Linked DNA regions of Thiorhodovibrio winogradskyi. The protein of the gene in region 4 interacts with the protein of the main gene of each other region in a pairwise test. Links are inferred from orthologs where the notes say so. Each region holds a gene or a part of one and is shown on either strand. Other genes may lie near its edges.

What was found.
Region 1: the proteins of Thiowin_RS24965 (region 4) and Thiowin_RS21720 interact in binary tests that used the Escherichia coli proteins (3 or more experiments, as listed by UniProt). The link is inferred for Thiorhodovibrio winogradskyi from one-to-one orthologs.
Region 2: the proteins of Thiowin_RS24965 (region 4) and ftsZ interact in binary tests that used the Escherichia coli proteins (3 or more experiments, as listed by UniProt). The link is inferred for Thiorhodovibrio winogradskyi from one-to-one orthologs.
Region 3: the proteins of Thiowin_RS24965 (region 4) and ftsA interact in binary tests that used the Escherichia coli proteins (3 or more experiments, as listed by UniProt). The link is inferred for Thiorhodovibrio winogradskyi from one-to-one orthologs.

Annotation. Positions count from the first base shown.
Region 1 is NZ_CP121472.1:4,720,164-4,728,411, forward strand. What follows is about bases 253-3,172. They hold Thiowin_RS21720 (RodZ domain-containing protein), read right to left. Parts: upstream 2,311-3,172; coding sequence 1,195-2,310; downstream 253-1,194. Other genes in these bases: hisS (histidine--tRNA ligase), read right to left, coding at 253-1,152; pilW (type IV pilus biogenesis/stability protein PilW), read right to left, coding at 2,349-3,074. Also shown: more of hisS, read right to left, coding at 1-252; ndk (nucleoside-diphosphate kinase), read right to left, coding at 4,213-4,641; Thiowin_RS21740 (acetyltransferase), read left to right, coding at 4,842-5,798; Thiowin_RS21745 (hypothetical protein), read left to right, coding at 5,919-6,140; Thiowin_RS21750 (cytochrome c3 family protein), read right to left, coding at 6,264-6,893; Thiowin_RS21755 (multiheme c-type cytochrome), read right to left, coding at 6,886-8,248.
Region 2 is NZ_CP121472.1:1,086,722-1,094,896, forward strand. Bases 1-2,847 are described here. They hold ftsZ (cell division protein FtsZ), read left to right. Parts: upstream 1-762; coding sequence 763-1,932; downstream 1,933-2,847. Other genes in these bases: ftsA (cell division protein FtsA), read left to right, coding at 1-681; lpxC (UDP-3-O-acyl-N-acetylglucosamine deacetylase), read left to right, coding at 2,506-2,847. In the rest of the region: more of lpxC, read left to right, coding at 2,848-3,417; Thiowin_RS04840 (DciA family protein), read right to left, coding at 3,442-4,110; Thiowin_RS04845 (M23 family metallopeptidase), read left to right, coding at 4,194-5,177; preprotein translocase subunit SecA, read left to right, coding at 5,267-8,140. UniProt on the Escherichia coli protein: Essential cell division protein that forms a contractile ring structure (Z ring) at the future cell division site. The regulation of the ring assembly controls the timing and the location of cell division.
Region 3 is NZ_CP121472.1:1,083,901-1,088,287, forward strand. Bases 1,585-4,387 are described here. They hold ftsA (cell division protein FtsA), read left to right. Parts: upstream 1,585-2,272; coding sequence 2,273-3,502; downstream 3,503-4,387. Other genes in these bases: Thiowin_RS04820 (cell division protein FtsQ/DivIB), read left to right, coding at 1,585-2,262; ftsZ (cell division protein FtsZ), read left to right, coding at 3,584-4,387. In the rest of the region: murB (UDP-N-acetylmuramate dehydrogenase), read left to right, coding at 1-455; Thiowin_RS04815 (D-alanine--D-alanine ligase), read left to right, coding at 452-1,381; more of Thiowin_RS04820, read left to right, coding at 1,393-1,584. UniProt on the Escherichia coli protein: Essential cell division protein that assists in the assembly of the Z ring. May serve as the principal membrane anchor for the Z ring.
Region 4 is NZ_CP121472.1:5,436,341-5,444,563, forward strand. Bases 3,062-5,956 are described here. They hold Thiowin_RS24965 (rod shape-determining protein), read right to left. Parts: upstream 5,085-5,956; coding sequence 4,038-5,084; downstream 3,062-4,037. Other genes in these bases: mreC (rod shape-determining protein MreC), read right to left, coding at 3,067-3,960; gatC (Asp-tRNA(Asn)/Glu-tRNA(Gln) amidotransferase subunit GatC), read left to right, coding at 5,765-5,956. Outside these bases: rod shape-determining protein RodA, read right to left, coding at 1-666; mrdA (penicillin-binding protein 2), read right to left, coding at 679-2,571; rod shape-determining protein MreD, read right to left, coding at 2,582-2,992; more of gatC, read left to right, coding at 5,957-6,046; Asp-tRNA(Asn)/Glu-tRNA(Gln) amidotransferase subunit GatA, read left to right, coding at 6,236-7,711; Asp-tRNA(Asn)/Glu-tRNA(Gln) amidotransferase subunit GatB, read left to right, coding at 7,856-8,223. UniProt on the Escherichia coli protein: Forms membrane-associated dynamic filaments that are essential for cell shape determination. Acts by regulating cell wall synthesis and cell elongation, and thus cell shape.

The DNA.
Region 1 (8,248 bases), 720 kb from region 4 along the record:
CTGACTCTTGAAGCTTCCGCCACCGCAATGGCACAGCAAGCGCACCCCAGGCAGTTGCTCGCGCACTTGCTCCGCCACCAGCACGGCCCGTGCCTCGGCCTGTTCACCGACCGCGACCAGATAGAGGTCTGGCGCGTCTTTTAGATCCGCGGCACTCGGCGCGCTCAGATCGAGCAACCGCTCCAGCCCCATGGCAAACCCAATAGCGGGCGTGGCACGTCCGCCGAGTTGCTCGACCAGTCCGTCGTAGCGCCCCCCGGCGCAAACAGCCCCCTGAGCACCCAGGGCATCGGTGACCCACTCGAAGACAGTGCGGTTGTAGTAATCCAACCCGCGCACCAGTCGCGGATTGATGCGCACCTCGAGCCCAGCACCCTCGAGCCCGCGGCAAAGCGCGTCAAAATGCGCACGCGCCTCGCTGCCTAGGTAATCGAGCAGGCTGGGCGCGGCGTCAATCAGTTCACGCAGCAGCGGATTCTTGCTGTCGAGCACCCGCAGCGGGTTGGTCGCAAGACGGCGCAGGCTATCCTCATCAAGCGCGTCGCGATATTGGTCGAGATAGGCGACCAAATCCTCGCGGTAACGGACACGGTCTGCTGGATCACCCAGGCTGTTGAGTTCCAGATGGAGGTCCGTCAGCCCGAGCGCCTCCCACAGCCGACGCGTGAGGAGAATCTGCTCGAGATCAATGTCCGGGCCGCTCAGCCCGAAGACCTCAACGCCAATCTGGTGAAATTGCCGATACCGGCCTCGCTGCGGCCGCTCGCGCCGAAACATGGGCCCGGCATACCACAGCCGCTGTGGCTGACCGAGCAGACCATGCTCAATGGCCGCGCGCACGCAGCTCGCGGTGCCTTCGGGGCGCAGACTGAGATGATCGCCGCCGCGATCCTCGAAGCTATACATTTCCTTCTCGACGATGTCGGTCACTTCGCCGATGGAGCGTCGAAAAAGCCCAGTCTGCTCGACCAGGGGCATGCGAATTTCCCGATACCCGTAACCCGCGAGCAGGTCGCGCGCGCAACCCTCCAGCCACTGCCAACGGGCGCTATCCGCCGGAAGAATATCGTGCATGCCGCGCACGGCTTTTAGCTGCGCGGGTGGCTTTGCCGGTGCTTGTGCGGGCATTGCAACCCGAGTCTGTTCGACCATGTGAATGCTGTTCGCCTCTAGACGAAATCAGGAACCCTGGAGTCAGCGGGTGGCGGGATCAAGTTCGAAACGGGCCACATTGCCTCGCGCGACGGCTTCCACATCGAATTCCTTGCCGTCCACTGTTAGCGCGACAGCTGCCGCATTCCCTAGGATGATGGAGTAAGGGCCCCGTCCCCCGAGAACCCGCCGATCGCCTTTGTTCATTTCGCCAAAGAGTTTGTATTCGCCAGTGGAATCGCGCACATCAACCCAACAGGGTCCGCTAAAGGTCATGATGATTTCCGCGGCGGCGGATGCATCGCTATTGCCATTCTCGGCGGCCACGTCATTCTCGCTCGCAGCGGGATCAGTCGCATCGCGATCAATAATGACGATCAGACTGGCTGGGTTCTGCTCGCTGGGCACTGTAGCCCGTGATGGCGCACCAGATTGCGCACCGGTTTCCGCACCGGTTTCCCCACTGGATTCCGCACCGGACTCCAGGGGGGCTTCTTCGGGCGCGGGCACTGCATCCAAGGTATCGGCCTGCGCGTTCTCTTCCTCGGTAGCCGCGTCGACCATCGCCTCATCCAATTCTCTGCCTTCCGTCCTGAGAGATGCCGACATCTCGGCCTCGTCCGCAAGGCGCGGAAGAACAGGCTGCGCGACTCTGCCGCTCAGCGTGACAGCCGCGCTATCCTGTTCGTCCGTCGGGGAAAACAAATCAGCAACAAAAGCGCCGCCACCTAGCTGTGCTGCCACGAACCAGACCGCTCCGCCAAGCACCAGCAACAATACCAACCCGAGCAGCGGCATCAGCGGAATTTGAAACGGCCGCCCCCCCCCTTCCTGCGCGCGCTCGACGGGCAGTGCCGGATAACGGCCGTCTGGCCGCTGGCGTCGATATTGATCAAGCAAGGGGACAGGATTAAGTCCGAGGATGCGCGCATAGGTGCGCAAATAGCCGATGATAAAGACTTCGCTTGGCAAACCGTCATAGTGATCATCCTCCAGCGCCTCAATGGTGCCGACGGACAGATGCATCTCGGCCGCCACCTGCGTGAGGGTCAGGCCGCTGCTTTCCCGCGCCACGCGCAGCTGACGTCCGGGGCTATCGTGCAACGGATCAGTGGTATCGGTATGGAGCGCGGGCGTCGGTTCGTCAATGCTGTGCATGGGTTCAGGCCGCTAGAGGGTTCTCAATGTCGTGGTCTTTAGGGAGCAAGTTCCATGATTTCGGGTGCATCCGGGAAGCGCTGTCGCAGGGATCCTTCAAGCTTCTTGGCGGCGGCATCGTTGCCCAGCGCCCGCTCAATACGCACCGCGAGCAACAGCGCATTGGCCGTGGCCGCATTCCCCGCGGCCACGTACCGACTCATATAGCCGCGCGCACCCTGGGCATCGCCATTGGCGAGGGCCTGGCTGGCCATGTTCAGTAGCGCCGGACCGAATCGTGGATTTTTCTCGAGTGCCTGGCGCCAATACCGCTCCGCCGCGACCACATCGCCCGCACGCCGCGCGCAGTCGGCGGCATTTGCCAGGGCTACCTCCGGGTTGGCGTAGAGCGGTTTGCTCAGGGCCTGCTGGAACTGTTCTTCCGCATCCTGATAGCGCTGTTGCTTGCACAGTACCACGCCCCAGGCATTGCGGTAATCAGGGTTTTTCGGATCGATCTTAACGGCCTTGCCAAACTCCTTCTCGGCCTCCGCATGCTCGCCAATGCGCTGATACACAATAGCCAGCATATAGCGCGCGCGCGCGCTGCCGCGATCCTCGCGCACCCCTTGCTTGGCGCGCGTCAGCGCGGCCTCGATCTGGCCGCGCTGCAGATAAGCCGAGGCCATGTTGACATAGAGATCCGCGGGGCTTTCCTTTGCGGTTCCAAGTTCAACCTGCAGATCATGATCATCGATACCATCATCGTCGCCGCCCGGCAGCATGGTCGTGCAACCAGCGCTCAGCACGGACGCTGCCAGAAAGGCGCCGACCACGGGAAGAGCACGCCGTCGGTTTTCGACTCGCCCCACAAGCTGGCCGCACGCCGCGGCAATGCCATCGCCGCGCGTCTTGCGTGTGGTGGTGACCAGGCCAGCACCAATCAGACGCAGCCGAAACGCATCGACCCGCTCGGGCGGGCTGGTGGCAAAACCACTCCCGGCAAAGGGATTAAAGGGGATGAGATTGACCTTGGAAGGCACGCCTTCAAGCAGGCGAATCAGTGCCTTGGCGTGCGCCAAACTATCGTTGACGCCATCGAGCATGACATACTCCCAGGTGATGCGTCGGCGCTTATCCGCACCGGCATAGACCTTGCAGGCCGACACCAGTTCCTCGAGCGGGTATTTGCGATTGATCGGCACCAGTTGGTCCCGCAGCGCGTTATTCGGCGCATGCAGTGAGACCGCCAAGGAGACGTCGGCAACCTCTTTTAGCCGGTATATATTGGGGACCACTCCGGAGGTGGACAGAGTCACCCGGGTCTTGGCCAACATATAGGCCAAATCATGCCGCATCACCGCCATGGCTTGCACCACGGCGTCGAAATTGGCCAAGGGCTCGCCCATGCCCATGAGCACCACGTTGGTTGGCGCCAAACCGATGCGCCGGGTTGCGGTCCAGACCTGGCCGATAATTTCGCCCGGGGTCAAATTGCGGTTAAAGCCCTGACGCGCGGTCGCGCAGAACCGACAGTCGAGTGCGCAGCCAACCTGGGATGAGACACATAGCGTGCGTCTCTTGCCTTCAGGAATGAAGACGGTCTCGACCCGCTGCCCGTCGGTAAGTTCAAGTATCCACTTGACCGTGCCATCGGGTGCTGGCTGCTCCAAGGCGACCCGAGGCAAGTCGCAACGACACTGGCGGCCCAGGGATGCGCGCATGGCCGCTGGCAAATCTGTCATGCAGGAAAAGTCCAGCACACCCAGCTTGTGCATCCATTTAAACAGATTGCGACCATGAAAGGCCTTGCCGCCATGCGCGATGGCAAGCTGCTCGCAACCGTGGATGTCAAGCTCTAGCGGATTGATGGACTGAGCCGTGGTCATGAAGCAGGAATCCTGGAATGGTTGACCCATCAACTCAGCGCGTACGCGGGCAAACCCCTTCGGGGAAGAAAAAGGCAATCTCGGTCGCGGCCGTATCCGGCGCATCCGAGCCATGCACCGCATTTTCAGTAAAGGAGTCGGCGAAGTCCGCGCGTATGGTGCCAGGCGCGGCCTGAGCGGGGTTGGTGGCGCCCATGATCTCGCGGTTAAGGGCGATGGCGTCCTCGCCCTCAAGCGCCATGGCCAGCACCGGACCCGAGGTCATGAAACCAACCAGCTCGTCAAAAAAAGGCTTGCCTTGATGCACGGCATAAAAGGCAGTGGCCTGCTCGCGGGTCAGGTGCGACATGCGAGCGGCGACAATCCGCAAGCCGGCTTTCTCGAATCGCTCGCAAATGGCTCCGATGGCATTCTTTGCCACCGCGTTAGGCTTAATGATGGATAAGGTTTGCTGGACGCTCATGCTGACTCCTTGAAGCGGGCTTGCGCCCTGGAAACAAAAAAGTGTGATCCAAGCGCACAAGTCTAATCGGGAAGTGGCCCGAAAATCCATCTGTCGCGCGCAAATGTCGAGGAGATGAGGTGACAAGGACGCTCAGGTTCGCGACAATCCAAGGTTTTTTGCCTTGGACCATTTGGCAATCACTAACGGGAAAAGCGGCCATGAGCGATTATGATCTTTTCAACGGCGATGCGGACGGGCTCTGCGCCCTGCAGCAACTGCGTCTGGCCGAACCCCGTGCGAGCCAGCTAATCACTGGCGTCAAACGCGATATAGCCTTGCTCGGGCAGGTACGGCCAGCTCCCGGCGATCGGCTCACGGTACTCGATATCTCGCTGGATAAAAACCGCACGGATCTGGAGCGAGTACTCGCGGCCGGCGCCACCGTGCGCTGGTTCGACCACCATTATGCCGGAGAAATTCCAACCCACGACCGGCTCGAGGCGCATATCGATCCCTGCCCGGATCAGGGGACCAGTTTGCTGGTGAATACCGCGCTTGACGGGCACTTTCTCCCGTGGGCGCTGGTCGGCACCTTTGGCGATAATTTCGATGCCAGAGCACGGCGACTGGCTACCGCGGCTGGACTGTCCGAGCAAGACACCGACGCATTGCGTGAGCTTGGCATTTTGCTCAACTACAACGGCTATGGGGCACAGGTCAGCGACCTGCATTTTGCGCCCGACGCGCTCTTTCGGCGCCTGCAGCCCTATCGCGACCCGCGCGAGTTCATCGCCGCCGATGAGGCTTTCAGCCAACTGCGCGCCGGCTACGCGCGGGACATGTCGCTGGCGCGGGCGCTAACGCCCGAACACGAATCCCCAAGCCACTGCCTGCTGCGGCTGCCAAACGAGCCTTGGGCGCGCCGAGTCAGCGGCGTGCTTGGCAATGCACTGGCCCAGCAAGCTCCAGGGCGCGCCCATGCCCTGCTAACGGCACTCGAGCAAGGCGGCTATTTGGTCAGTGTGCGCGCCCCGCTCGAGCGCCCCGATGGCGCCGATGCGCTCTGCCGTCAGTTCCCCACCGGCGGAGGGCGCAGTGCCGCCGCTGGCATCAACGCGCTGCCGGAATCCGACTATGATCGATTCCTGGCTGCCTTCCATGCCGCTTTCACCTGATCGCGCCCCTCGGCCTCTGCCATCCACCGCCGCTCGGTAAAAACTTGAAAAAGCGCTCCACTGTATTAGAATATACTTATAGACTAACTTAACGGCTCACAGCTTTTTAGGAGCGCGATCATGATCGATTGCAACAGTATGCGCGCAGCCGTCCTCCTGTCAGGCGCTCTCATGCTTGCCGGGCTCCTGTTAGGCGGCATCGCGATGAGTACGCCACTGGTGATACTGGCCAGCTATGCGTCGCTGATTCTTGTTCTGACTGCTAGCCTGGTACTCGCGGGGATTTTTCTTGTTGCCATGATTCCGGGCGTCTCGCGCCGGCTCGAGGAGTGCCAGCACTGATCGCTCCGCGCTGACCACAGACCCACCGGCTGGTGCCGAACAATTTTTTTGCGCAGCCTTTGTTCGACAGCCATGCCCTGGAATGATGGACTAGCACGGGAGCGCTTATGCGCTCCCGTGCCCTCAATGCTCGCCCAGCAAGGCCGCGGCCGCACCGGGTTCAAGCGCGAATTCCTCCTCGACCATGCTATTCCAGGCGGCGCGCTTGAAGGTCTGGCGCTCGGGTACCGGCCGATGCACCAGATTGATGTGGCAGTCTACGCAGGTCTTGCCCTGGGCATCCTCCTGGTGGATCGCCGCCGTGTTGGCCCGCGTCCCCAGAATGGCCTCCTGAGTATGACAGCGCTTGCAGGTGGCTGAGTCACGCTTGCGGAACCAGTCGCGCGCGGCGAAGGCCGCCTCGGGCAAATGCAGGGTATTAATGACCGGGTCATCGTAGTCAGGTCCAAAAAGCTGCTTGATGAGATCCTTGGTGCCCACGGCATGGTCATAGGTCGCCATGATGATACCCTCTGACACATGGCAGTCGCCGCAGCTCGCGCGCACGCCCGAAGGAGAGTTGTAATGCACGGATTGCCGGTAGAAGTCATCCGCGTAGGTCATGGAATGACAAGACAGGCAGAACTCGTTTGAGCTGGTGAAGTGGTCGAACTCGATCAAAAAGAACATGAACACGACGCCGCCGAGGCCGCCAGCCACGAGCGCAAAAAGCACATGACGGGTGATAAAGAGCGGAGCGCGTAGCTTAATCATCACCACGACCCTCGCTGGCTGGGCTGACTGGCACCGCCTCCGTCATCGGAGCAACAGCTTGGGCTTCAGCACCGGCTCGCGGTGACTGACCTGATGGATCCGCGCTTTCCTCAAGCTCGCTCGTGTCTGGCTCGAGCCTGGGTGGCGGTGACCAGCCAAGGATGGGGTTGGCCGCATCAGGACTGGACTGCCAGCGATGATGATCGCTCCTCGCCAACACCGAGTCGACCAACTCGGCCGCCGCACCCCCCGCCACCGCGCGCGCCTCGGGCAGGAAGCGGCTGTAAAAATTCCGCCCGACCAGATACATGCCTTCCCACCAGGCGTGATTGGGGCTCATCATGGCAGCGCCATGGCGCGCGCGCGCGCCCTCGTCATGCCACAGCTCCCAATAGATGAATTCCAGCGGCTCGTCAAAGGGCAGCGGAGTCAGTAGTCCCTGCTCATACAGGCCCTTCATAATGGCGGCCGCCGGCTCGCCAAACTTGCCGTTGTAAAGCTGCACCACCGCATCGAATTGATCCATGAAGCTGGCGGTGAAGGTCTTGCCGTGGCACTCCAGGCACACCATGCTCATAATCTGGCGCCGCCGGTCTGGCCCCACCACCATCTTGACCTTGCCAGTGCCGCCATCGGCCTTGGTCAACTCGCTACCACGTTTGGGCGGCTTCTGGTCTGCCGGGAGTTCGAGTTTCTCGCCACTCTCAAGCACCACCAGATATTGCCGCGCTGAAACCGGGGTGTTCAGGCTCCAGGCGTTGCGCAGGCCCACATCGTGAGTGGATGGAATCTTGCCGGCGCCGCCCATGTGACAGGTCACACAGGTGGGCGCGGCCTTGTAGTCCTGTCCGGCAATCCAGGTATCGGCATCCAAATTCATCGCCTCGCGATTGGCTTTGTAAATCATGCCATGCTTGGATGCCTCGAAGACCTCTTTGTCCGGAGAGTCCGGCCCTGAGTGGCAGCGCACGCAGGCATCCGGCTCGCGCGCCTGCGCCTTGGAGAAGGCATGGCGCCCATGGCAGGAGGAACAGGAGCCCTTGGAACCATCCGGATTGATGCGCCCGATGCCGGAATTCGGCCAGGTCGTCGGATCCAGACTACCGTCGCCACGCACCTTCACACGCGAACCATGGCATTGATCGCAGCCAGCAGCCTGCATGGCCGCGCCGGTCAGATTGTGCGCCAGCGCCGGCACCCGCTCGCTAATAATGGCGTGAGCCTCGGCATGCACCGAGCCGGCCTGTTCCTCGAACTCCTGCTGATGGCAACGCCCGCAGTCCTTGGGTGAAACGATGGTCGCGATGACCTGTCCCTCGTGGGTGATGGCATCGACATCGGCACTGTCAGCCTGA
Region 2 (8,175 bases), 4.4 Mb from region 4 along the record:
CTGGTGCTCGATCAGCTCAGTTCGAGCTATTCAGTGCTGACCGAGGACGAAAAGGAACTCGGTGTCTGCCTTATCGACATGGGTGGCGGCACCACTGACATGGCTGTCTTTACCGATGGCGCCATTCGCCACACAGCCGTGGTGCCCATCGCCGGCGATCAAGTGACCAACGACATCGCGGTGGCGCTGCGCACGCCCATTCATCACGCCGAATCCATCAAGATCAGCCACGGCTGTGCTCAATGCGATGCCGCTAGCAAGGAGAGTATCGAGGTGCCAAGTATCGGTGACCGGCCCGCGCGCCAGCTTTCCCATCACACTCTGGCCAATGTGGTTGAGCCGCGCTACGAAGAATTGCTCGGCCTGCTTCAGGGAGAGCTGCGCCGCAGCGGCTTCGAGGACATGGTCCCGGGCGGCGTGGTGCTGACCGGCGGCAGCGCCAAGATGCAGGGGCTGGTGGAATTGGCCGAGGATGTGTTTCGCATGCCGGTGCGCATTGGTGTCCCCCAGTATTTCACCGGGCTTGAGGACCGCATGCGCGACCCTGTCTACGCCAGTGGCGTTGGGCTGCTCATCTACGCCAAGCAGCACAGATTCGAGGCCCATCCCGAGTATCGCGAGACGCGGGGGATCGGTGCTGCCTGGCATAAATTCCGCTCATGGCTGAGCGGCGATCTCTAGTATTGATCGCTATCACGGCGGTCGTTTCAGGACATGACAGCTTCCATCCCTATTACATGACCAGAAATCAGGAGAACTGCAATGACTTTTGAACTGATAGATGCCCAGACCCAAACTGCCGTGATTCGCGTGATCGGTATTGGCGGCGGAGGCGGGAATGCCGTCAATCACATGGTGGCTTCGGATATCGAAGGAGTGGAGTTTATCTGCGCCAACACCGATGCGCAGGCACTCGAAAGCTCCAATGTCAAAACCATTTTGCAGCTTGGCAACGACATCACCAAGGGCCTGGGCGCTGGTGCCGATCCACAGGTCGGGCGCACCGCGGCAGAGGAAGACCGTGAACGCATTAAGGACGCTCTCGAAGGGGCCGACATGGTGTTTATCACCGCGGGCATGGGTGGAGGCACAGGCACTGGAGCTGCTCCCGTGGTCGCACAGATCGCGCGCGAGCTTGGAATACTCACCGTTGCCGTGGTCACCAAACCTTTTCCTTTCGAAGGTGGTAAAAGGCGCAAGGTGGCGGACGCGGGTATCGAGGAGCTGGCCAAATCAGTCGATTCCCTGATCACCATACCCAACGAGAAACTACTGGCTGTGCTCGGTAAGGACATGAGCCTGCTTGACGCCTTCAGTGCCGCGAATGATGTGTTGCGCAACGCCACTCAGGGCATCGCCGAGCTAATCACGCGCCCTGGTCTGATTAACGTCGACTTTGCCGATGTCAAGACGGTGATGTCGGAAATGGGCGTGGCCATGATGGGCACGGGGGCGGCAAGTGGTGACGAGCGTGCGCGCGAAGCCGCGGAAGCCGCCATCAACAGCCCCCTGCTCGAGGATATCGATCTGTCCGGCGCGCGCGGCATTCTGGTCAATATTACAGCCGGCAGCTCTTTGACCATCGGTGAATTCACCGAGGTTGGCGATACCGTGCGGGATTTCGCGGACGATGACGCCACTGTCGTGGTTGGCACCGTCATTGACACCAGTATGGACAAGGAAATGCGCGTCACCGTGGTCGCCACCGGGCTTGGTGCTCGCGCCGCCGCGCAGGCTGAACAGCCAAAGATGCGTCTGGTGTCCAACGAACCTGACCGCGGCATGGCACCGGATTACCGGGACATGGACCAACCGGCTTACATTCGCAACAAGCGTGCGGCGGCCAACGCTGCCGCTGCCGAAGGAGGGTCGGCGGCGGCCGATCTGGATTATCTCGACATCCCGGCCTTCCTGCGCCGACAGGCGGATTGAATCCCATGCATCGGATTGAGCAAAGGGAGGCATTGCCGACGCGGCATCGTCAATGATGTCGCGCCGCACCCTTTGACCGAGGCGCCGAGTCCAAAGGATCCTGGACGCTCAAACTACCGTTATGCTTGAGGGTAAGGGCCTAGAACGCCTGAAAAACTAGTAAGGCGTTGTTTTTGCATTGGTGTAGAGAGCGGCTCGAATCCGCGAAACTTGGTCGTTGGCGACAAGGTTCGGTTTTTTCATAAAAGGTTGGATTCGGGTGCTTGATTCTAATTCGGGAAAACCCTAATATGGCGACCAAAGGCAGATAACGCTGGCGCGGATTCTGACCACTGACTTCCAAGGTGCCGTGCCATTTCAAGCATCCGCCGGCCGCACAGGCGCGAATGAGTCGATGATGTTGCCTTGATGAGTTAACAGACGCTGGCCGGAGGAGTCGAAATCCTCCGGTCCCCAGGACGAGACTGACGCCGATGGCCGCGATATGAGCGCCCAGATCGAACGCAGCTCGAGTTAAGAGCAAGCAAGTGGCGACGCCGCAGGGACCGCCGCGGTGAACGGAGAGCTTTATCAATGATCCGGCAGCGAACACTCAAGAATGTCATCAGAGCAACTGGTGTCGGATTGCACACCGGCGAAAAAGTGTACCTCACTCTGTCGCCTGCTGCACCTGATACAGGTATCGTTTTTATCCGGGACGATCTCAACGAGCCTTTCGAAATCAAGGCGTGTCCGGCGAATGTTGGAGATACGCGGTTGTCTACAACATTGATGCGCGACGGTGTACGCATTTCGACTGTCGAGCATTTACTCTCTGCCTTTGCTGGACTTGGAATCGATAACGCCTATGTCCGGGTCAGTGCCCCTGAGGTGCCCATCATGGACGGCAGCGCAGCCCCCTTTGTCTTCTTGATTCAATCCGCTGGCATTGAGGAGCAATCACGGCCGAAGCGTTTTATTCGAATTAAGCGTCGTATTCGGGTCGAGGACGGCGATAAGTTTGCCCAGTTCGACCCCTTTGACGGTTTCAAGGTATCTTTCGTGATTGACTTTGATCATCCCGCTTTTTCGTCTCGCGAACAGTCGGCTTGTATCAATTTCTCAACCACCTCCTTTGTCAAAGAGATCAGCCGTGCACGCACTTTTGGTTTCTTGCGCGATATCGAAGCTTTGCGTCAACAGAATCTGGCTCTTGGTGGCACCATGGATAACGCTGTCGTGGTCGATGATTACCGGGTACTGAACGAAGAAGGTCTGAGGTATGGCAATGAATTCGTCAAACACAAAATCCTTGATGCCATAGGTGATCTCTATCTGCTAGGCTACTCACTGATTGGCGCCTTTCATGGTTATAAGTCAGGTCATGCCATCAACAATCAGTTGCTGCGTGCCTTGTTAGCCAATGAAGAAGCCTGGGAAGAAGTGACCTTTGGCGACCCGAAAAAAGCGCCGATTAGCTACGCTCATCCGGTTCCCGTGGCATAATTTCTAGTTAATTCTGGATTTGGTTTATTCTAGCGCGTGTTGGCCGTGATGGTGTGCTATACGCTCAAAGCAGGCTGCAATGCGCTCATCTGATATCGCACTTGCCGCCTGCTTTAAGTGTGATGCAGCGATCGCCGAGAGGCGCCCTTTGGGGTTGCCTGTCACGCCGTGCTTCTGGTCATGATCTCCAGAACCATCAAGATCAAGGGTGGTGTGGGAGTCGGCATGCCTGTGTCCTTGCGGTCCATTGCCAACAAATAGGGGGGGGGACACGCGGACCTGGCATTGTTTCAGGGTGAGTCCCTGCTCTGATAACACATTAAGTATCTGATGTGTAAACAGCCTGAGCTTTGCCGCCCAGACGGGCGAGTCTGCAAACAACTGCAGGCAATCACCATCAGTGCTCGCCTGGGAGCAATGTCGGCGGACACCCTCGGGCAGCAGGGGTTTGATGGTGCGAAGCAACTGCTCACGCTGCTTGAGTTCGCGCAGAACCGAGGCAAGGGCTGTTTCGCGATCAGGACCCGCTAGCTTTGCGGTGGGGCGGAGTTTTTTTAACATGCTGAATTTATTGATGCCGGGATTAGCTGATACCGGAAATGCTTGATTACGGCTTGGCGATGGAGATGACAGACGGCGCTCGAGACCTTTAACCCGATTGACCGATGGCCGGGATACCAGTGTCGCGCGCAAAGCGCGTGGCCTCCCTCCGAGAGTAATGGTGCGACGGCCTTCTTGTTAGGTATTCCTGTCAATGTAGTGACCGTCGCTGCTCGATGCAATCAGCCAAGCCCCCCATTCGAAAATTCGCCCAACAAGAACTGTATTTAGGAGTCATTATGCATCGACGTCAGGTGTTTGCCGCCGAGCAAGGGTTCAGCTCCGTAATTTTGCTGATCATTATGATGGTTGGCCTGATGGCCGGTGGCTTCGGCTATTGGCTGGGGAAATATCGCCTCAACGATGCTTCCCCGATCAGCGGTCAGCTTGCGCTAACCCGCGATCTTGAAGACGCCAAGCTTGAGCTTGAGCAGAAACGACGCCAGATCCAGGCGCATATTGACACTATCGCGGTCCGCGTTGCCGAGATGCAGGCAGAGGTTCTCCGTATGAACGCGCTGGGGCAGCGATTGGTGAAGATGGCTGGCTTGAACAGCGACGAGTTCGACTTCGAGAATCCAGCCGGCGCCGGCGGTCCGGATCGCTACAAGGATCAGTCCAACAGAATCAACGAAGTCGCGCAGGATCTTGCGAAAGTGCTGGCCGCGCTCGATGATCGAAAGCGCAAGCTTGGACTCCTTGAGACGTTCATCATGGAACGTGACCTGACCAAGCACACCAAGCCAGAAGGTTGGCCTCTGCGTTCTGGCGGGATAGTGACCTCGGAATTTGGCTACCGTCGCCACCCGATTACCGGCCGCCGCAGCATGCATCAGGGTATTGATATATCAGGCAAAACTGGTACCGCAATTCTGGCCATGGCAGACGGCTTGGTGGTCTTCGCTGGGCGCAAGAACGGTTACGGTAACATTGTTGAGGTTCGCCACGGCAACGGGCTTGAAACCTGGTATGCCCACAATCAAACCAACTTGGTCAGGGAAGGAGATCTGGTTCGGCGGGGGCAGGAAATCGCCACTCTGGGCTCCACCGGTCGCTCCACTGGGCCCCATGTTCACTTCGAAGTGCGCAAGAATGGCACGCCCATCAATCCGAGAACCTACTTGAGTCCACGTGGCACAGCCCGTATCGCGCGTCTTTGACACTCGCCTAGAATGCGCGGTTCTGGAGCGCGGGTGCGACCTAAGCGCTATACTGGCGCCCTTTTTCGCGCTTCCGTTGAGAGCCACTCATGGGGATGAACCTTTTCAAGAAACTGTTCGGTAGTCGTAATGACCGCTTGGTCAAACGACTGCTGAAAACGGCCGAGCAGGTCACCGCGCTCGAGCCACAACTAGCCGCCTTGCCGGATGATGCCCTGCGCGGCAAAACCGCGGAGTTCCGCGAACGACTGGAGCAGGGCGCCAAGCTAGATGACCTGCTGGCCGAGACCTTCGCCCTGGTGCGCGAGGCCGGTAAGCGGGTGCTTGGCATGCGCCACTTCGACGTTCAGTTGGTGGGTGGCATGGTGCTGCACTCAGGCAAGATCGCCGAGATGCGCACCGGCGAGGGCAAGACCCTGGTCGCCACCCTGGCGGCTTATCTCAATGCCTTGCCTGGCAAGGGCGTGCATGTGGTGACGGTGAATGATTATCTCGCCCGCCGCGACGCGGCCTGGATGGGGCAGGTTTATCACTTCCTCGGGCTCTCGGTGGGGGTGGTGAATTCTTCCGGTGGTCTTGGCCCGGATTCCGCTTCCTATCTCTACGATCCAGAGTTCGAACCGGCTGCTGGTGGCAGCGGCTATCGCCATTTGCGCCCCGTCACCCGGCGCGAGACCTACCATGCCGACATTACCTACGGCACCAATAACGAGTTCGGTTTCGACTACCTGCGCGACAACATGGCCTTCACCCCGGAGCAGCGGGTGCAGCGCGATCCTTTCTATGCCATTGTCGACGAGGTTGACTCCATCCTGATCGACGAGGCGCGCACGCCGCTCATTATCTCAGGTCCATCGGAGGGCAATAGCGATCTATATTTGCAGATCGACCAGATCGTACCCAAGCTCGAGCGCCAGGAACCCATCACCAACGAGGAAGGCCAGCCGGACTTTGGTCCTGGTGATTACTCAGTCGATGAGAAGGCGCGTCAAGTCTATTTGAGCGAGGACGGTCACGAGAAGGTCGAGGACATGCTGACCGAGCTTGGCCTGCTCGGCGAGGGCGAGAGCCTCTATGATGCCTCCAATATCGTTCTGATGCATCATGTGTATGCTGCTCTGCGTGCGCATGCGCTGTTCCAGAAAAATGTCGACTACATCGTCCGCGATGGGCAGATCATCATAGTCGATGAGTTTACCGGTCGCACCATGCCAGGGCGGCGTTGGTCCGAGGGGCTGCACCAGGCAGTCGAGGCCAAGGAACGGGTGGCCATCCAGCAGGAAAACCAGACGCTCGCCTCCATTACCTTTCAGAATCTATTCCGTCTCTATCCCAAGCTTGCGGGCATGACCGGCACGGCGGACACCGAGGCTTTCGAGTTCCAGCAGATCTATGGGCTCGAGGTCGTCGTGATTCCAACCAATGTGCCCATGATCCGCGCCGATCACGGCGATCTGGTCTATCTATCCCAGGATGAGAAGTACAAGGCCATCATCGAGGACATCAAGGACTGTGTCGCGCGCGGTCAGCCGGTGCTGGTCGGCACCGCGTCCATCGAGACCTCCGAACTGGTCGATAAACTGCTGAGCGCCGAGAAGATTCCGCACGAGGTGCTGAATGCCAAGCAGCACGAGCGCGAGGCGGGCATAGTGGCGCGCGCCGGCGAGCCGGGCGCGGTCACCATCGCCACCAATATGGCTGGTCGCGGCACCGACATCGTGCTGGGCGGCAATCTCGAGGCCGAGCTGGAAAATGCCGAGGATCCCGTCGAGCGAGAGCGCATCAAGACTGACTGGAAAGCCCGTCACCAGCAGGTCATCGACGCCGGCGGACTGCATGTGATTGGCACCGAGCGGCACGAGTCGCGCCGCATCGACAATCAGTTGCGCGGGCGCTCCGGCCGCCAGGGTGATCCCGGCTCCAGCCGCTTTTATCTGTCCTTGCGCGATAACTTGATGCGCATTTTCGCCTCCGACCGAGTCGCGAACATGATGCAGAAGCTCGGTATGCAGGAAGGCGAGGCAATCGAGCATCCCTGGGTGAGCAAAGCGATTGAAAACGCCCAGCGCAAGGTCGAGGGACGCAACTTCGATATCCGCAAGCAGTTGCTCGACTACGACGACGTCGCCAACGATCAGCGTAAGGTCATTTATCGGCAGCGCCGCGAGCTGATGGACGCGACCGAGGTCTCCGAGACCATTGAGGCGATGCGCCAGGACGTCCTCGGTCGCTTGATCGATCAGCATATTCCTAGACACAGTCTGGAAGAGCAATGGGACGTGCCGGGTCTGACCCAGGCGTTGGTCGATGAATTTGGCGGCGACTGGCCCATTCAACAATGGTTGGATCGAGACGATGAGCTGCATGAGGAGAGCCTGCGCCAGCGTATCGATGATGAACTCGCGCGCCGGTATCGCGACAAGAAAGACCAGGTAGGGGAAGAGAATTTCCGTCAGGTTGAAAAGGCTGTCATGCTGCAGACACTGGACACCCAGTGGAAGGAACATTTGGCGCAGATGGACTACCTGCGCCAGGGTATCCATCTGCGTGGCTATGCGCAGAAGAATCCCAAGCAGGAGTACAAGCGCGAGGCCTTCCAGATGTTCTCGGCGCTGCTTGATAGCATCAAGCAGGACGTGATTCGCACCCTCGCGCGCATGCAGGTGCAAATGCCGCCCGAGCTGTCCAGTCTGGCCGAGCGTCAGTTCGACCGAGAACGCGCTTTCGAGTTCAAGCACGAAAGTTTTGGTGGTTTGGGATCGGGCCCAGTATCCGGAGCAGAATCTGAAACAGCGTCTGGGGCAGCGGGCGAACCCGAGCTAGCACGGGAGACTGGTGGCGGGACAGAATCCGCCAGCGATCAGCAGCCCTTCGTGCGCGCCGGGCGCAAAATCGGCCGCAACGAGCCCTGTCCATGCGGTTCGGGCAAAAAGTACAAGCAATGCCACGGCAAGCTCGGCTGAGCGGCTGTGATCTTGGATTTCGGACCTGGCCGTCA
Region 3 (4,387 bases), 4.4 Mb from region 4 along the record:
TCAAGACCATTGATCGCGGCGGACGGGTGCGAGAGCGCGATCCAGAGGATTTCAAGGTCGGTTATCGCTCGGTCCAGGGTCCGCCGGGGGAGTGGTTTTTGTCCGCTGAGTTGCGCTTGGCGGTGGGCGACCCGGAGGTCGGCGCCAACTGGATCAAGGAATTGCTAGCACAGCGCGCGGCCACTCAGCCCACCGGCACTGCCAATTGTGGCTCGGTGTTTCGCAATCCGCCGGGCGATCGGGCGGCGCGCCTGATCGACAGCGCCGGTTTGAAAGGCTTCCGTATTGGCGGAGCCCTGGTGTCGGAGAAGCATGCGAATTTCATCATCAATCGCGGCGATGCCAGTGCCGCGGACATTCTCGCGCTCATTGACCATGTGCGGGCGGTCGTCGAGCAACAATATGGCATCCGCCTGGTTCCCGAAGTGCATCGCGTTGGAGGTGGACAGGCATGAAGGCAATTGAAGTCAGCCGTTTCGGCAAGGTCGCGGTCTTGATGGGCGGGCGCTCGGCGGAGCGGGCGATTTCGCTCAAAAGCGGTGCCGCAGTGCTGCGAGCCCTGCGTGAACTCGGCGTGGATGCGGAGGACATCGATCCGGATGAGCGGGTGCTGGAGCGGCTTGATCGCGGTGGTTTTGATCGCGCTTTCATCATCCTGCACGGGCGCGGTGGCGAGGATGGCCAGATTCAGGGCGCCCTGGAAACCCTCGGCGTGCCATACACCGGCTCCGGCGTGCTGGGTTCGGCCATCGGCATGGACAAGGTGCGCACCAAATTGGTCTGGGCCGGTGGCGGCTTGCCAACGGCCGAATTCGTGGTGTTGCGCTCGGAGCAGGATATGGATGCGGCGGCGCGGCTTGGCTTTCCACTGATGATCAAACCGGCGCACGAAGGCTCAAGTCTTGGCATGGCGCGGGCTGATTCGCCGCAAGAGCTGACTGATGCGTATCGGGCTGCCGCCGCCTTCGATGCCGAGGTCATTGCCGAGATCTGGCTGAGCGGGGCCGAGTACACCTGCGCCATTCTCGACGGCGAGGCGCTGCCCATGATTCGCCTCGAAACACCGAACGCTTTTTATGACTTCGAGGCCAAGTATCAGGCCGATACCACCAGCTATCTGTGCCCTTGCGGTCTGACGGCGGAACGCGAAGCCGAATACGGCGCGCTCTGCCTGCGCGCCTTCGAGGCCGTTGGCGCGACCGGCTGGGGTCGGGTGGATTTCATGCTCGATGCCGCGGGTCAGCCGCGCTTGCTTGAGGTCAACACAGTCCCTGGCATGACGGACCATAGCTTGGTGCCCATGGCAGCCGCCGCTCGGGGGATGGATTTTACCGAGTTGGTCGCGCGCATTCTGCGCACCAGCCTGAAACCCAGCCGCTAACCAAAATACTCATGGTCAATCCCGCGGACCCCAAGCACTACAGCCTGATCGCGGCCACTCTCAGGCGCGATGCTCCCAGCCGCCAAATGCGTCTGGGCGTGACCACCGAGACGCTGCTGCTGCGCCTGTTCGTGGCACTGTCGCTGATGATCTCGCTGGCCGCGATCCTGTGGCTGGCGGCGGAGTGGGAGCCGCGCATCTTGCCCATTCGGGTCATCACCGTGGATGGCGAGATGCGCAGCCTTTCGCGTCAGGCACTGCAGGAGCGAGTGGCCAGTCACCTGACCGGCGGCATTCTGTCGCAGGATCTCGGGGCCCTGCGCGAGCGGGTCGAGGCCTTGCCCTGGGTCAAGGGGGCGAGCCTGCGGCGGGTGTGGCCGGATCGGTTGATTCTCGAAGTAAGCGAACATGAGGCGGTGGCCCGCTGGGGTGAAGATGGTTTGGTGACGCGAGAGGGGGTGATTTTCCATCCCCAGGACCGTCGGGTTCCGGCCGGATTGCCGCGTCTGTCGGGTGCGGATGAGCGAGCCGTGGAGGTGGTCGACCGACTGCTGCTGTGGCAGCCGCGCCTCGCCGACCTCGGCCTGTTGATTGACGCGCTTGAGTGCGACCGCCGCGGCGACTGGACACTGGAGCTGCTCGGCGGGCCGGTGCTGCATTTTGGCACCGAGCAACTCGAGCGGCGCCTGACCCGGCTGCTGGCGACTTTTCCGCGCATCGAGGCAGTGGCGGTGCCGGAGCGTATCGATCTGCGCTACAGCAATGGTCTCGCGGTGCTTTGGCAAAGGGGCAGTGGACATAGCGACAGAGAGCCCACCGACAGGGAAAGCGATTTCCATGCCCGGGGAAAGCGCATGGCGGCACTCAACGAACAGCGATAGAGCACAGGTTATGGCAAGACGCAGAGAAAATTTAGTGGTGGGGCTCGACATTGGCACCTCGAAGGTGGCGGCCCTGGTTGGGGAGATCAAAGCCGATGACAGCATCGAGATCGTGGGCCTTGGCTTGCATCCCTCGCGCGGGCTCAAAAAAGGTGTGGTGGTGGACATCGAGTCAACGGTCCAGTCCATTCAGCGCGCGATTGAGGAAGCTGAGTTGATGGCTGGATGCGAGATTCATTCCGTGCATGCGGGCATCTCCGGCAGCCATATTGGCAGCCGCAATTCCGATGGGGTCACCGCGATCAAGGAACATGAAGTCAACCAGGGCGATATTGATCGGGTCATAGACGCCGCGCGCGCGGTGCCCATACCGGCGGATCAGAAAATTCTCCACATCCTGCCGCAGGAGTTCATCATCGACAATCAGGAAGGCATCCGCGAGCCCGTGGGTATGTGTGGTGTACGCTTGGAAGCAAGGGTGCACATCATCACAGGTGCGGTCAGTGCCGCCCAAAATATTGTCAAGTGCATTCGTCGCTGCGGCTTGGAAGTCGATGACCTGGTGCTCGATCAGCTCAGTTCGAGCTATTCAGTGCTGACCGAGGACGAAAAGGAACTCGGTGTCTGCCTTATCGACATGGGTGGCGGCACCACTGACATGGCTGTCTTTACCGATGGCGCCATTCGCCACACAGCCGTGGTGCCCATCGCCGGCGATCAAGTGACCAACGACATCGCGGTGGCGCTGCGCACGCCCATTCATCACGCCGAATCCATCAAGATCAGCCACGGCTGTGCTCAATGCGATGCCGCTAGCAAGGAGAGTATCGAGGTGCCAAGTATCGGTGACCGGCCCGCGCGCCAGCTTTCCCATCACACTCTGGCCAATGTGGTTGAGCCGCGCTACGAAGAATTGCTCGGCCTGCTTCAGGGAGAGCTGCGCCGCAGCGGCTTCGAGGACATGGTCCCGGGCGGCGTGGTGCTGACCGGCGGCAGCGCCAAGATGCAGGGGCTGGTGGAATTGGCCGAGGATGTGTTTCGCATGCCGGTGCGCATTGGTGTCCCCCAGTATTTCACCGGGCTTGAGGACCGCATGCGCGACCCTGTCTACGCCAGTGGCGTTGGGCTGCTCATCTACGCCAAGCAGCACAGATTCGAGGCCCATCCCGAGTATCGCGAGACGCGGGGGATCGGTGCTGCCTGGCATAAATTCCGCTCATGGCTGAGCGGCGATCTCTAGTATTGATCGCTATCACGGCGGTCGTTTCAGGACATGACAGCTTCCATCCCTATTACATGACCAGAAATCAGGAGAACTGCAATGACTTTTGAACTGATAGATGCCCAGACCCAAACTGCCGTGATTCGCGTGATCGGTATTGGCGGCGGAGGCGGGAATGCCGTCAATCACATGGTGGCTTCGGATATCGAAGGAGTGGAGTTTATCTGCGCCAACACCGATGCGCAGGCACTCGAAAGCTCCAATGTCAAAACCATTTTGCAGCTTGGCAACGACATCACCAAGGGCCTGGGCGCTGGTGCCGATCCACAGGTCGGGCGCACCGCGGCAGAGGAAGACCGTGAACGCATTAAGGACGCTCTCGAAGGGGCCGACATGGTGTTTATCACCGCGGGCATGGGTGGAGGCACAGGCACTGGAGCTGCTCCCGTGGTCGCACAGATCGCGCGCGAGCTTGGAATACTCACCGTTGCCGTGGTCACCAAACCTTTTCCTTTCGAAGGTGGTAAAAGGCGCAAGGTGGCGGACGCGGGTATCGAGGAGCTGGCCAAATCAGTCGATTCCCTGATCACCATACCCAACGAGAAACTACTGGCTGTGCTCGGTAAGGACATGAGCCTGCTTGACGCCTTCAGTGCCGCGAATGATGTGTTGCGCAACGCCACTCAGGGCATCGCCGAGCTAATCACGCGCCCTGGTCTGATTAACGTCGACTTTGCCGATGTCAAGACGGTGATGTCGGAAATGGGCGTGGCCATGATGGGCACGGGGGCGGCAAGTGGTGACGAGCGTGCGCGCGAAGCCGCGGAAGCCGCCATCAACAGCCCCCTGCTCGAGGATATCGATCTGTCCGGCGCGCGCGGCATTCTGGTCAATATTACAGCC
Region 4 (8,223 bases):
GGACTGCGGATCGAGAAAGGTCAACACCCGTTGGCGTTGATAATCGTGCATCATGTACCACAGTACAGGGGCGGCACCGGCCGCCAGCGCCGCTAGCAGCCCGATCAGGCGCCAGCTCAGCCCAGCCATGAAGAGCACCACCACCGCCGCGCTGGTGACCATCAGAGCGGTCCCCAGATCGGGCTGTCGAGCAATCAGCAACACGGGTACTGTGGTAATGATCACGGCCAGCAGAATGCGCGGCAGACTCGGTGGCAAGACGGCGCCAGAGAAGATCCAGGCAAGCATCATGGGCACTGCCAGCTTGAGCAACTCCGAGGGCTGGAAACGGAAAATCCCAAGATCCAGCCAACGCTGTGCTCCCTTGCCAATGTCCCCCATGATTTCCACGGCCACCAGCATCACCACACCCAAAATAAAAAGCGGGAGCGACCACCGACGCAGTTGGTCTGGATGAATCTGCGCGACCATTACCATGATGGCTAGTGCCAAGGCAAATCTGATCAGCTGACGCCCCACCTGACCAGTGGATTGGTCCGAGGCACTGAACAAAACCGCCAACCCGCAGCCGCAGAGCACCAAGAGTCCAAGCAACAGGGGCAAATCCAGGTGCAACCGCTCGAACAAGCCGCGGTAACTTCCTCCAGCCAGGGTGTCGTTACGCAAAGCCACCGCTGCTTAATCCCCGGTTGCCTGATCGCTGGGCGGCATATTCCGCGACTCGGGAGGCTTGACAGGCTTTTTTAGCAGGTAGCTGTCGATGAGCTGACGAGCCATGGGTGCGGCTGTTGAACTACCATGGCGACCGTTTTCAACAATGATCGCAAGCGCGATCTGCGGCGCCTCGACCGGCGCGAAAGCGATAAAAAGTGCGTGGTCACGCATACGCTCGGCCACCTGTGCCTCGTTATAGCGCTCGTTCTGGCCAATGGTGAACACCTGCGCGGTTCCAGTCTTGCCGGCAATGCGTATCAACGGACTGCGGATGCGTCGGGCCGTGCCGCGCGGACCCTCCACGACCTGGGTCATGGCATCGACCATCGCCTGCCACTGAGCCTCGCTGTCGACCGCGATCCGGTGGCTGACCGGTTTTGTTGGCTGGAAGAAACCCGTGGCAGGATCGCGCACCGCCTGCGCCATGCGCGGTTGAAAGTAGGTTCCGTGATTCGCCATGGCGGCCGTGGCCGCGGCCAACTGTAACGGCGTGACCAAAAAGGCGCCCTGTCCGATGCCAATGATCAGCGTCTCACCCGGGTACCAGGGTTGACCGCGCACTCTTTCTTTCCACTCTGGCGTCGGCAGGAGGCCGCCAAGCTCATCGGCAAAATCAATCCCGGTTTTCGATCCGAAACCGAAATCGGCCAAGAAGCGATCAACCCGTTCGATGCCCATGTCGTGCGCCAGTCGGTAAAAATACACGTCACAGGATTGCACCACGGCATCCTCCACATTCAGGGTGCCATGCCCTCCCCGTCGCCAACAGCGATAGCGATGTCCATGCCCCGGGAGCTGGAAGTAACCGCCACAGTATTTGCCTTCGCTGAAACTAATGGAGCCCGTTGCCAACCCGCCTAGCCCGATGAAGGGCTTGATGGTCGATGCCGGCGGATACTGGCCACGTACCGCGCGGTTATAGAGGGGTTTGTCGATGGAATCGCGCAGCTCGACATAGTCCTGAACGCTAATGCCATCAACAAAGAGATTGGCATCAAAACCCGGCGCGCTCGCCATGGCCAACACACCACCGGAATTGGGATCGATGGCCACAATCGCTCCGCGGTGTCCTTCCATGACGGCCATGGCATCGCGCTGCAGGGCAATATCGAGATAGAGCACCAGATCCTTGCCCGAGGTCGGCAATTGCTCCTTGAGGGTACGCAACACCCGCCCACGCGCATTGACCTCCACTTGCTGAAAGCCGACTATTCCGTGAAGTATGTCTTCATAGGCTTTCTCAAGGCCGATCTTGCCGATGTGACTAGTGCCTGCATAGGCCGAAGTATCAATGCGTTGCATCTCCTCCTCGTTGATGCGGCCGACATAACCGAGCACATGGGCAGTATCGACCGAGTGAGGATAATAACGCAGCAGTTCCGCGTGAATCTGCACTCCTGGAAAGCGATGACTTTGCACTGCAAAGCGCGCACGCTCAGTGTCGCTCAAGTCAAGTCGGATCGGCACTCCGTCAAAACGGCGGTGTTGCCGGCGCAAGCGATCAAAGCGCTGACGATCAAGATCGCTGATCGGGATGATCCGGCTCAGAGCCTTGATCGTTCCTGCAAGGTCCGCAACCTGTCCCGGAATAATCTGCAGCGAATAGGCGGGCACATTATCCGCAAGCAGCACGCCATTGCGGTCGTAAATCAGTCCGCGCATCGGCGGCAAAGGCTCGACACGCACCCGGTTATCTTCGGAAAGGGTGCGATAATGATCGCTATTGTAAATCTGCAGATACACCAGACGAGCGACGACCGCTGCAAGACAAAGGATCACCAACACACCAGCCAGAACGATCCGGCCGGTGAAGAGGCGCGTTTCACCTCGTGGATTCTTAAACCTTGAATCGACCATTTGGTCAGGCTTAAGTAAGATCCAAGCGCCGGACAATCCCTCGTAGCACTATCGCGAACCAGGGCCACAGCAGCATGCTGACAAAGGTCGCTGTCCAGTAGGACAACGCAGGCGTTGGCTGGTTGGTGGCGCTCAGCACCCAGAGCGACAACAGCCGTTCCACGGTAAGGATCAGCCAGATCGACACCGCCTGCTGCCAGGCACGAAAAAGCGCAATACGCTGCTCGAGTTCAACGGTGAGATAGCCCATAACCGAAAAGCTTAGTGCGTGTCGCCCCAGCAAAGACCCGGTGACCACATCCAGCATCAGGCCGGCGAAAAATGCCCAAAACACACCGATCCGATTTGGCAGGGTCGTGATCCAAAAAATCACCGTTAAAGCCACCCATTGTGGGCGATAATCGGCGGCTCCGTCTGGCATGGGCACAACTGTGAGAAGCCCAGCACCACCCAGGGTCAGCAGAATTATCCAAAGTGTACGGCCAGGCACGGAACTCAGGGCTCCAAGGTCGAGCGAAGCGCGGCTGGTTCCGCGCTTTCCGAATTGGTCATGGCGCCCTCCATGAGTTTTGGCAATGACCACACCAACAAAACCTCATGACTGCGATCCAGTCGCGCCGTTGGCTCCGCGATCACGGTTGCGAAACGCTGTCCAGCCTCAATGCGCACCTCGGTAATCCGCGCGACGGGATATCCGGGCGGATAGGTGCCGCCAAGACCAGAGGTAACCAACAGATCGCCCACTCGCACATCGGCCTTTTTTGGAACATGCAGTAGATTAAGCTGATCCACCAATCCGGAGCCGATCGCAATGGACCTCAGCCCGTTGCGATTAACCTTGACCGGCAGCGAGTGCCTGGCATCGGTAATAAGCAACACCGTGGAGGTCAAGGGGTTGGTACGCACCACCTGTCCCATGACCGCATTGGCATCCAGCACCGGCTGACCAACGAAAACCCCTGACAGGGCGCCTTTGTCAACCAACACCTGCTGGCGGTATGGGTCCAAGTCAACCTGCAGTAACTCGGCGATCAGCACCCGCTCACCGACCTTGAAGGCCGAGCCAAGCAGGTTGCGCAAGCGTTCGTTCTCCGACTCAAGCGACGCGAACCGCTGCAGACGGGCGCGCAGCATCAGATTTTCGCGATGCAGGCGGTCGTTTTCGGCATGCAAACGCGTTTTGCTCGCCACCTGGGTTTCCAGGTTCTGGGCAATGCGCGCAGGCAAAGCTGCCAGAAAATGCAGCGGATAGACGGTGACGGCAAGCCCTGAGCGCAGAGAGTCGAGTTGGCGATAGTGCAGATCGGCGATGATCAAGGCAAAGGCAAATGCCACGGCGATAACCATGCGCACGGCAGCCGAAGGTCCGCGATTGAACAGAGGCTTCATGCAAGGATTGCAGAAGAAAGTCTGAACTAAATCAGGAGAGTGACGCAGGCATGAATGCGCATCAATTCACAACCGGCCTATTCGCCGACGAAGAAATCAATCCCTCTTTTGTCGATCATATCGAGCGCCATGCCACCACCACGGGCCACGCAGGTTAGCGGATCATCGGCGATGATGACGGGCAGGCCGGTCTCCTCGGCCAGGAGTCGATCAATGTCCCGCAACAGCGCGCCGCCACCGGTGACCACAATGCCGCGTTCGGCCACATCCGAGCCAAGTTCTGGTGGGGTTTGCTCAAGTGCGATCTTCACCGCGCTGACAATACCCGAGAGCGGCTCCTGCAGGGCCTCGAGAATCTCGTTGCTGTTCAGTGTGAAGCTGCGCGGCATGCCCTCGGCCAGATTGCGGCCCTTGACTTCGACCTCGCGCACCTCGCTGCCGGGAAAGGCGGAGCCGATGGTGTGCTTGATTCGCTCGGCGGTTGCCTCGCCGATGAAGGTGCCGTAGTTGCGCCGCACATAATTGATAATGGAATCATCGAAGGTATCGCCACCGATGCGCGCCGACTGCGAATAAACGATGCCATTGAGCGAGATGACGCCAACCTCCGAGGTGCCACCGCCAATATCGAGCACCATGGAGCCGCGCGCCTCGGACACTGGCAAACCCGCGCCGATGGCTGCAGCCATGGGTTCTTCGATCAGATACACTTCTCGCGCACCAGCACCCGCGGCAGATTCCTTGATGGCGCGCCGTTCGACCTGGGTGGAACCGCAAGGAACGCACACCAGTACCCGCGGACTCGGTCGAATGATGCGGCTCTCATGTACTTTGTGGATAAAGTACTGGAGCATTTTCTCGGTGACCGTGAAGTCGGCAATGACGCCATCTTTCATCGGACGGATGGCGGTGATATTTTGCGGCGTGCGCCCGAGCATGGCCTTGGCTTCCTCGCCAACGGAGGCCACCGTCTTGCGCCCGCCGTCATGATCTTGCCTGATGGCGACAACCGAGGGTTCGTTGAGTACGATCCCTTTGCCACGGACATAAATGAGCGTGTTGGCGGTGCCCAGGTCGATCGACAGATCGTTGGAGAACAAGCCCCGAATGCGTCTAAAAACCATCGATTTTCCTTCCTAAAAACCGGCAGAACAGGCCTCGCTTAGCCGCGCGCGAACGTAAAGCAGCGGGCGCGCCTAAATGAAAAACGCCTCGCATCGAGGCGTTTCACCAGCGAGGTCGCCAATGGATGCCGCTTGACCGATGCGGGCACGATGATGGCAAGCATCATCCCAAGCTTGACCGCCTGGCCATGCTACCAGGCAGGTCGCGCCGCAGCCGTGCAGGCCGAGCGTCGGTGCCCAAGACCGCTCGCACGCCAGTCTGTCTGATATCTGGCGGTTTGTGCTGGCACGGTCTATCGGATCGACCCGAAAATTTAAGCTGACTAATCTAGCAATCTCGCGCTTGCTCGGCAAGACACCCAATGGTAACAGCTTCGGTTAAGGCGGCGAAATCCGGCGCCTGGATCCAGATCCGCATTTCGATCATTATGCGATAGGCGAGTTCTTGCCGAAAGGATTGCAAATGAGCATGAAATGCGTCCCGGGCGCCCGCCATTCTGTCACTGGGCACGCTGGTTGAGCCGCTAGGTATCCATCAAGGATTGCTCTGCCGGAGTTCCGACAGGTGCTCTGTGCTAGGAATTCCGTTAGCATATACCTAAAGGTTAGCGCTCGCGCCGGTTTTGGTAGGGTGAGCGGCCCTAGTTCTCAAAACAGCTGTCTGAATTTGCACCGCCACCATGCAACCGTCCGACGTCGCCCGAATCGCAAATCTTGCCAAACTCGCCGCGGATGCGAGCGAAATTGACCAGTACGCGTCCGAACTCACCGCTATCCTGTCCATGGTCGAGCAGATGAACGCGCTCGACACCACGGCTATCGAGCCACTCGCGCATCCCTTGGAACTCACCCAGCGCCTACGTTCCGATCAGATCACGGAGCCGGATCAGCGCAAGTATTTTCAGCAAATCGCTCCCATGACCGAGGACGGTTTTTATTTAGTACCCCGGGTGATCGAATAACTCAACTGGGTAACCAGAGGAGTCCTCCGCGTGGGTGAGGATCCGCGATGAGTCTTGGAATCGGCGCTTGATCGAACCCACTCCCCATCGGACCCATTCTCATCAGGCCTTTTTTCTCAGGCCCCTTCTCATCAGACAGTTTTCTTGCCAGGACTCATTTTTGACGGCCCGTATCAGGATTGCAGCACCATGCTTGACCAGCCCCAAGGCGTTTCCATCGGCGAACTGGCCGCGCGTCTGCGCCGTCGCGAGTGCTCCAGCCGCGAGCTGACGGCTGATTATCTCGCCCGGATCGAGCGCCATGACAGCGCGTTGAACAGCTTCATCACAGTCACGCCAGAGGCCGCCCTGGCCGCCGCGGACGCCGCTGACCAACGCCTGGCGCGTGGCGAGGGCGGTCCCCTGACTGGCATTCCCATTGCCCACAAGGACATTTTCTGTACCCAGGGCGTGCGGACCAGCTGTGCCTCGCGCATGCTGGACAATTTCATCGCGCCCTATGATGCCACTGTCGTCAGCCGCCTCAATCAGGCCGGAGCCGTCAGCCTTGGCAAAACCAATATGGACGAGTTCGCCATGGGCTCGTCGAATGAAACCAGCTGGTATGGCCCGGTCAAAAACCCCTGGGATACGACGCGCGTGCCGGGCGGCTCCTCCGGCGGCTCGGCGGCGGCGGTGGCGGCTGGTTTGTGCCTGGCGGCCACCGGAACCGACACCGGCGGCTCCATCCGCCAGCCGGCTGCCTTCTGTGGTATCACCGGCATTAAGCCCACCTACGGGCGCTGCTCACGCTGGGGCATGATCGCCTTTGCCTCCAGCCTGGACCAGGCCGGCGTCTTGGCACGCAGCGCCGCCGATGCCGCGCATGTGTTGCAAGCCATGGCGGGCTTTGATCCCAATGACTCGACCTGTGCCGATGAACCCGTGCCCGATTATGCGACCAACCTAAACGACAGCCCGCGGGGCCTGCGTATCGGCGTGCCCAGGGAGTTTTTAAGCCCGGAACTCGACAGCCGCATCGCCGCTGTCATCGAGCAGGCGATCGAGCTGTTGTGCCAGCTTGGCGCCGAGCGTCACGACATCAGCCTGCCCAATAGCGCGCTCTCGGTCCCTGCCTACTATGTGGTCGCGCCCGCCGAGTGCTCCTCCAACCTGGCCCGCTTCGACGGCGTGCGCTTCGGCCATCGCTGCGCTGACCCGATCGACCTGGACGATCTCTACCAACGCAGCCGTGGCGAAGGCTTCGGCACCGAGGTCAAGCGGCGCATCATGATTGGCACCTATGTGCTCTCCGCTGGCTACTACGACGCCTACTATCTCAAGGCGCAGAAGATTCGCCGGCTAATCAAAGAAGACTTCCAGCGCGCCTTCGCCGAGGTGGATATCATTCTGGGGCCAACGGCGCCCACCACGGCTTTCGCGCTTGGCGCCAAGACGGCCGATCCGGTCGCCATGTACCTCAACGACATCTTCACCATCTCGACCAACCTCGCCGGCCTGCCCGGCATGTCGGTTCCGGTCGCGCCCGTCGCCGGGCTGCCGGTGGGTCTGCAACTCATCGGAAATTACTTTGCCGAAGCGCGGCTGCTGAATGTCGCTCACCAGTTGCAACAGGCAAGCGACTGGCATCTGGCGCGGCCGACGGAGCAGAAGTTGAGAAGTTAAGAAGTTGAGAAGTTAAGAAGTTGAGAAGTTAAGAAGTTAAGAAGTTAGTAGTTAGAAGTCGCTTAACGCGGAGGGTCGGCTCTTTCAGCCGCTTTCCCCCTCACTTCACCCTTCAAGCTTCCCCCTTCACAAAGGACAGCGAACATGCCTTGGGAAACCGTGATTGGCCTTGAGATTCACACCCAGCTCAAGACGGCCTCGAAAATCTTCTCCGGCGCCGGCACCGCCTTTGGTGCCGAACCCAATCGTCAGGCTTGCGCCATCGACCTTGGCCTGCCCGGCGTGCTGCCGGTGCTGAATGCTGAAGTCGTGCGCCATGCGGTGCGCTTCGGCACCGCCATCGGCGCCGAGATGCCAGAGTGCTCGGTGTTCGCGCGTAAAAATTACTTTTATCCCGATCTACCCAAGGGCTACCAGATCAGCCAGTACGAGTTACCCGTGGTCGGACGCGGCCAGGTGGATATCCTGCTCGAGGATGGCGGCCTCAAAACCATCGGTGTGACTCGTGCCCA